2 regions of the Sulfitobacter sp. M13 genome follow, and region 2 is predicted to be linked to the other one. Evidence: riboswitches for the same ligand, from Rfam matches in the RefSeq annotation. Region 2 holds a riboswitch; the other holds the start of a gene.
The links. A riboswitch is a leader RNA that binds a small molecule or an ion and turns the genes downstream of it on or off. The one in region 2 is predicted to bind cobalamin.
Positions count from the first base shown of each region.

Region 1: another riboswitch for cobalamin. It lies ahead of bluB (5,6-dimethylbenzimidazole synthase); the one in region 2 lies ahead of ACVBAU_RS15800 (DUF1636 family protein).

Region 1 is NZ_CM130281.1:1,067,053-1,070,464, reverse strand. Features, by position in the region: gene ACVBAU_RS05085 (hypothetical protein) at 170-1,168, opposite strand; gene bluB (5,6-dimethylbenzimidazole synthase) at 1,396-2,076, opposite strand; cobalamin riboswitch at 2,127-2,304, opposite strand; gene ACVBAU_RS05075 (hypothetical protein) at 2,340-3,071, opposite strand.
Region 2 is NZ_CM130281.1:3,260,329-3,263,740, forward strand. Features, by position in the region: gene ACVBAU_RS15795 (cobyric acid synthase) at 1-1,423, opposite strand, end outside; cobalamin riboswitch at 1,590-1,807, shown strand; gene ACVBAU_RS15800 (DUF1636 family protein) at 1,902-2,282, shown strand; gene cobW (cobalamin biosynthesis protein CobW) at 2,279-3,313, shown strand; gene cobN (cobaltochelatase subunit CobN) at 3,320-3,412, shown strand, end outside.

The DNA.
Region 1 (3,412 bases), 1.1 Mb from region 2:
TCATATCTTATTGCCTTTGCCTCTGTTCGGCTTTCGCAGCTCAGTTGCCCATCTGATCGACGTTCCGCTGACCGGCTACTGTGCCGTGCACACTCTCGCGAATCGCCGATGGAATAAAAAAACCCCGACCACTTGTGCAGCCGGGGTTTCAATTTTCACGTTATGCGGATTAACCGCGGTATGTCAGACCGGCAAACAAGCGGCCTTGGTCGCGGTGACGGCCACCGTGGACAGACCCTGCAACCGATGCGACACCGGCGATCAACGACGCAGCAGCCAGAACGAAGGCTGTCAGAATGGCCGCGTTACGGGCCGCCTGAGCTGCGTCGATTGCAGCTTCTTTCGCCGCTTCAGCAGCTTGCTCGGCTTCGGCCTTGGCTGCGGCGATTGCCTCTTCGGCCTCTTGGCGCGCTTCCTGCGCTTCGGTCACGACCGTATCGACACGTTTCTTCGCCTGTGCTTGTGTCAGATCGGTACGTGCAGCGACGGCACCGGCAAGATAGGTCCGATCCTCTTCGCTCACTTCACCCGTGCGGTAGACATTTGCCATGATGCTGGCTGTCTGCTGTGCCAGCTCTTCTGGATCAGCGGTGGTCGGGTTAACCTGATTTGGACGCAAAAGCTGGTTCGACAGATAGTCGGTCGGATCATTCTTTGCCTCGTCCGGAATCGCCGCACCAGCAGCATCAGCCAGACCAGCTGCAGCACCGCCCACGGCAGAGCCCGCAGCTTCGACAACAGTACCGGCTGCTTTGCCTGCACCAGCAGCAACATTGCCTGCGGTGTTGGCGGCAAATGTAAAGGCAGTGGACAGCATAACGGCAGTGATAACCGACCCGAGGCCCCAAACAACCAGACCATTGATCCCGTCACGTGCAGTCACTTCGTCTTCCGTCGCGCTTTCAACACGGCGGCGCATACGGCCAGCGATATAGCCCCCTGCTAGGTAAGACGCGATCAGCGTGATCACCAGCCACAGCGCCGTCAGCACCAGTTCAAGTGTGGAAGAATTGTCTGTCCCGTCCAGCGTGATCGACGACAGGCCAAGCGCCGCGCCAAAGCTGGTCAGCAACAGGCCAATGGCCACAGCGACAACGGTACCTGCGAAAATTGCAGGCCAGTCGACATATGATCCGTCGGGTGTTTTGTCAGTAAGTGTCGTATTCATGTAATTGCCTCCCCGGCATTGAATTACGCTAGGCCGATGAGCGAAAGAACCGCCATGACAACAACCACAAGACCTACGAGATAAATGATACCGCCCATTTGAAATAATCCTCTGTTAGCGCCCGCGCGACATACGCAGGCTTCAGAGGGGGAACGTCATGGAACCGGCAAAGTTCCGCCAGTTGCTCAAATATTCGACGTGTCCCATGACACAGGGGGAATACCCGCCTAGGGGTCACCCTGCCATTTGCCGTCAAAGATCATTTCGTCCACGGGGAGCCGCTTGCTCCAGCCCTTCACCTCAAGCTCGGGCGTTTGATACATCTCGTCGACGTGCCCCAGACACAGGTAGCCGACGATCTCTATGCGGTCGGGGATACCCAGCAAGCTGCGCAAATCCGCATCGTGGAACACGCTGACCCACCCCATGCCGATGCCTTCGGCGCGCGCGGCAAGCCAAAGGTTCTGGATCGCGCAGACGGTGCTATAAAGGTCCATACTTTGATTGTGGGTGCGGCCCAGTACCACCTTGCCGCCGCGGCTGCGATCACAGGTCACGCATATATTGACGGGAGCCTTGCGTATGCCTTCGAGCTTGAGCGACCGGTAGGTCGTCTGCCGATCCCCCTCAAACATCTGGGCGGCTTCCTCGTTCGCGGTGTTGAAGGCCTGCCAGACCTGATCGCGCGCCTGCTGGTCGCGGATCACGATGAAATTCCACGGTTGTGACAGGCCGACCGAGGGCGCGTGGTGCGCGGCGGTCAAAATTCGGTGCAGGACATCGTCTGCAACGGGATCGGGCAAGAACTGATCGCGCACATCACGGCGGGTAAAGATTGCCTTGTACACGGCGTCGCGTTCAGCATCTGAGAAAGGCGCGGCGGGTGCCAGCGCGGACGATATCGGCATTGTTCATTCCCCAACAATACATTTCTGCGCCTATCCCGCTGTCCACGCGGGGCAAGCTGTACTGTCTGGCCGGTCTTCTGACTTAGGGTCGTCTGGTCTGCACGCCTTCCCGGATATCTCCAGTGGCCTAGGCGCAAACCATCCCCATTACAGCGTTGGGCACGTGCAGGACTTTCACCCGCTTCCCGATTCTTCCGCCACGCGGACACCAGACCGTCCTATTGGGCCACGGCTATCCGCCCGGAACAAGCCCTATCGCGGGATCAGCTGCGTTTGGTCGCGAAAATCTTTCTCATGACGGCGTCAAACTCGTTCCATGAAATGACCGCCTTATTGCCGGCATAGCCGTGATAATAGGACCGCCCGCTAGCAGTGGGAAACCCGGCCCAGATACGCGCAAGGTTTTCCATAAAGCGGTGGCGGCTGATCTCGCCCTTCTTGAAGGACACGAACCCTGCATCGGCCAAGAGAATATCCGCCAGCCCGTCCTGCAGCTTTGGCGTAAAGCGGTCGTTTTTGCTGAGCCCTGCCTGACGCACAAGGCTGCGCAAGGTGGCAGGTATGAACTGATACCGCCCAATGGCGTGTTGCTGTCCGGGTGTGCGGTCGATCCAGCGATAGATTTCGCCGATGGTCATCTGTGTCGGGCGCTGCGGCGGCAGGCGCTTGGCCCCGTACTGCACGGCGTCGTACCCTTTGGGGCCGGCCTCGGCCCAAGCAATGAGGCTTTTGAGGTCAGCCGCAGTGCTGACACCGCTGAACGCCTGAAAGGAACGGCTGCGGCTGCTGATGGTGGGGGTACGAGCCTGCGCTTTGGGCTGGACCTTGTGGCGCAGTTTGATCTGCCCCTGTCCCGCGGATTGCATGGCGTTAAACGAAATATCGCTTTGCATGGCCGACCGGGCCCCCGAGAGGCTGAAACTATCAGCGCTGGCAGCGGTGGCGGCCATCAGTGCGGCCGTGGCAAGAATTGGCAGTGTGTGTGTAACTTTCATGTCATCCCCCATGATGAAAAATTGTCATGGACCTATCGTGACCGCTGACGGCTGCGCTTTCATTTGCGCAAGCAGGTGGGTCGGGGGCATCGACGGATAGGGGGCGGTATCTTTTGGGATAGAGGGCTATCCCGCCGTGCGGTTGCCCCCTTCGTTCAGACGGGATTTGGCGGCGCGACACGTCAGACCGCCCGCCGCGAACGTCTGGCACCCAAACAGGGGATTCGCGGTAAATCGGGGTAAAAACGTATACCCCATGACCCCCTTCCGAGCCGTCAAGCCTGCTTTCAGAACCTAAACCATGATATTCACTTGCTTAATCCGACCCGCAACGGTGGCTG
Region 2 (3,412 bases):
CGTCCAGATGTGTTTCCATGTGGTCGGCCAACGCATCGAGCGTGTCTTCGACGGTCTGACTGTAGGAGGTCGGACCCGCAGCCAGACCCAGCTGTTGTAACCACGCGCTGCGGAACGCGTCATTCGTAAACAGCCCATGCAGATAGGTACCGCTGATCTTGCCGTCGCGCGACCCTGCCCCGTCTGGCACACCGTTGATGCGCGAGAACGGGGTGGTGCAATCGGGCCCCAAGGTGTGGCCGATGTGGATTTCATAGCCGTCGATCTGCGTGGCGGTCGCGGTGTGGTCTGCGGTGACGCGGGTCAGGGTCTTGTCCGGTGCCATGCGGGTTTCGACATCCAGCAGGCCCAGCCCCTCTTCGCGGCCCGCAGGTCCCTCAAAGCCCTGCGGATCCTCGATAAACCGGCCCAGCATCTGGTAGCCGCCGCAAATTCCCAACACCGCGCCGCCGCGCCGCACATGGGCATATAGGTCGATGTCCCACCCTTGAGCGCGCAGAAATGCGAGATCGCCGCGGGTGGATTTCGTGCCCGGCAGGATCACCAGATCGGCGTCGGCGGGCAGCGGCGTACCGGGGGGCACCATGGTCAAGCGCACCGACGGCTCTGCCGCAAGCGGGTCAAGGTCGTCGAAATTGGCGATGCGCGACAGCATCGGGCAGACGATGTGGAAACCGCCCGCCGATGGGGCACGCGACAGGTCCACCGCGTCTTCGGCGGGCAGCAGATGTGCATTGGCGAACCATGGCAGGGTGCCAAAACCGGTCCAGCCGGTGCGGCGTTCAATCTCGCGGTATCCCTCGTCGAACAGGCTGACATCGCCGCGAAACTTGTTGACCAGAAAGCCGGTGATCATCGCTGCATCTTCCGGGTCCATGACCACCTGCGTGCCGACGATCTGGGCGATGACGCCGCCACGATTGATATCGCCGGCCAGCACGACAGGCACGCCTGCGGCGCGGGCAAAGCCCATGTTAGCGAGGTCGTTCTGGCGCAAGTTCGTTTCAGCCGGGCTGCCCGCCCCTTCGACGATAATCAAATCGGCGCTTTGTCCGAGGATACCGAAACTTTCGAGCACGGGGGCCATCAGCCCTGCGCGGGCCTTGCTGAAATCGCGCGCTTGCAGGGTGCTGTGGCGGTGTCCCTGCACGATCACCTGTGACCCGCTGTCGGTTTCCGGTTTCAGCAAAATGGGGTTCATATGCACCGATAGGGGCCGTCCGCAGGCAATCGCTTGCAAGGCCTGGGCGCGGCCAATCTCTCCGCCATCGTCGGTGACGGCGGCGTTGTTCGACATGTTCTGCGGCTTGAACGGCGCAACAGAGAGACCGCGGCGCGTCGCGGCGCGGCACAGCCCTGCCACCAGCATGGATTTCCCCACATTCGACCCGGTGCCCTGGATCATGATAGCGCGGGTGGGCATGGCGGAACCTCGTGTTTTTCTTGCAGCCCTTGGTGTCAGCCTGCGATGATCCCGTCAAGCATCCGCAGCGCGCCGGCACGGGGGGGCGGTCGCGGTAAAATCCGCGCAAAGCGGGTTTGGCCCCCGCGTTATGACAGCCGCTGCTTGACAGAGGCGGGCAAATGACCAATGCAGGGCGTATGTTGGTTCCTGTCCCAGACAGGCGAAGAGGGAACGCGATACGCATTGATCCAGCCTTGGGTCAGCGCCAAGCGCAGCCGCCCCCGCGACCGTGACCGGAGAGACCTTTCAACCACTGGCCCGATGGCTGGGAAGGTGAAAAGTTGCAAGGCAAGCTGCCTTAGATCCGCAAGCCGGGAGACCTGCCAGCATAGTTTGTAACGGGCGAACGGGGTGTTTCGCGACTGGCCTAGAACGCTGTTCGCATGTCGTTCGCTGCTGGCGATCCCCCTTGGCCCATCGACGTATGAGGCAAGATATGACCACCACGGATCAACCGGTCACCGTCACCATCTGCACCACCTGCCGCGCAGGTCAGATCACCCCCGAGGACGCGCCGCGCCCCGGCCAACAGCTGTTTGACGCGCTGTCGGGGCAACTGCCTGACGGTGTGCAACTGCGCGGTGCCGAATGTCTGTCGGCCTGTTCGCGGGGCTGTTCGATGGTTCTGTCGGGCGGTCCGTCACGCTGGACCTATGTGTACGGCGATCTCGACACCGACGCCCATTTGTCCGACATCGTGAACGGCGTCTCCGCCTATGCCCAGACCACCGACGGCGTGGTACCCTGGCGTGAACGCCCCGTGGTTTTCCGCAAACAATCCATTGCTCGCATTCCCCCACAGGAGCCTACCGAATGACCAACCTTACCAAAATTCCCGTCACCGTGATCACCGGTTTTCTGGGTGCCGGCAAAACCACCTTTATCCGTCACCTGATGGAAAATGCGGGCTCCAAGCGTCTGGCCGTGCTGGTCAATGAATTCGGCACCGCCGGTGTGGATGGCGATATCCTGAAATCCTGCGCGATCGACAACTGCCCCGCCGAGAACATCGTCGAGCTGGCGAACGGCTGCATCTGCTGCACCGTGGCCGATGACTTTATCCCCACGATCGAGGCGTTGATGGCTTTGCCGCAAACGCCGGATCACATCCTGATCGAAACCTCCGGCCTTGCGCTGCCCAAACCCTTGCTCAAGGCGTTTGACTGGCCCGCAATCCGGTCGCGCATCACCGTGGACGGCGTGATCACCCTTGCCGATGCAGAAGCCGTGGCGAGCGGGCAGTTCGCCCCCGATCTGGATGCCATCGCTGCGCAGCGCGACGCGGATGACAGTCTGGATCACGAAACGCCGCTGTCCGAAGTCTTTGAGGACCAGATTGCCTGCGCCGATATCGTGCTGCTGTCCAAGGCCGATCTGGCGGGCCCCGAAGGCGTAGAAGCCGCGCGCAAGGTGATCGAGGCCCACGCGCCGCGCAAGCTGCCGATCATTCCGATGACCGAAGGCGTGATTGACCCGCGCGTTGTACTGGGGCTCGAAGCCGCCGCCGAGGATGACATCGACGCACGCCCCAGCCACCACGACGGGCATGATGACCACGAGCATGACGATTTCGAAAGCGTTGTGATCGACATGGGCGAAGTCGCCGATGTCGCCACGCTTGAGGCCGCCGTGCTGCGGCTGGCGCGCGAACAGAAAATCCTGCGCGTCAAAGGCTATATCGCTGTGCAGGACAAACCGATGCGTCTGTTGGTGCAGGCCGTGGGCGAACGTGTACGCAGCCAGTTCGACCGCCCTTGGGGGGACACGCCGCGCCGCAGCCAGCTGGTCGTGATCGCAGAGCATGATCACGTGAACGAAGCCGCGATCCGCGCGGTGCTAGAGGGCTAAACTGCCATGCATGTCGTCTTTCGCGAAAGCCACGGACTGGATCAAAGCGACCTGCCCCAAGACTTGGGGCAGACGCCGGCGGATCTGGTTGTGCTGTCC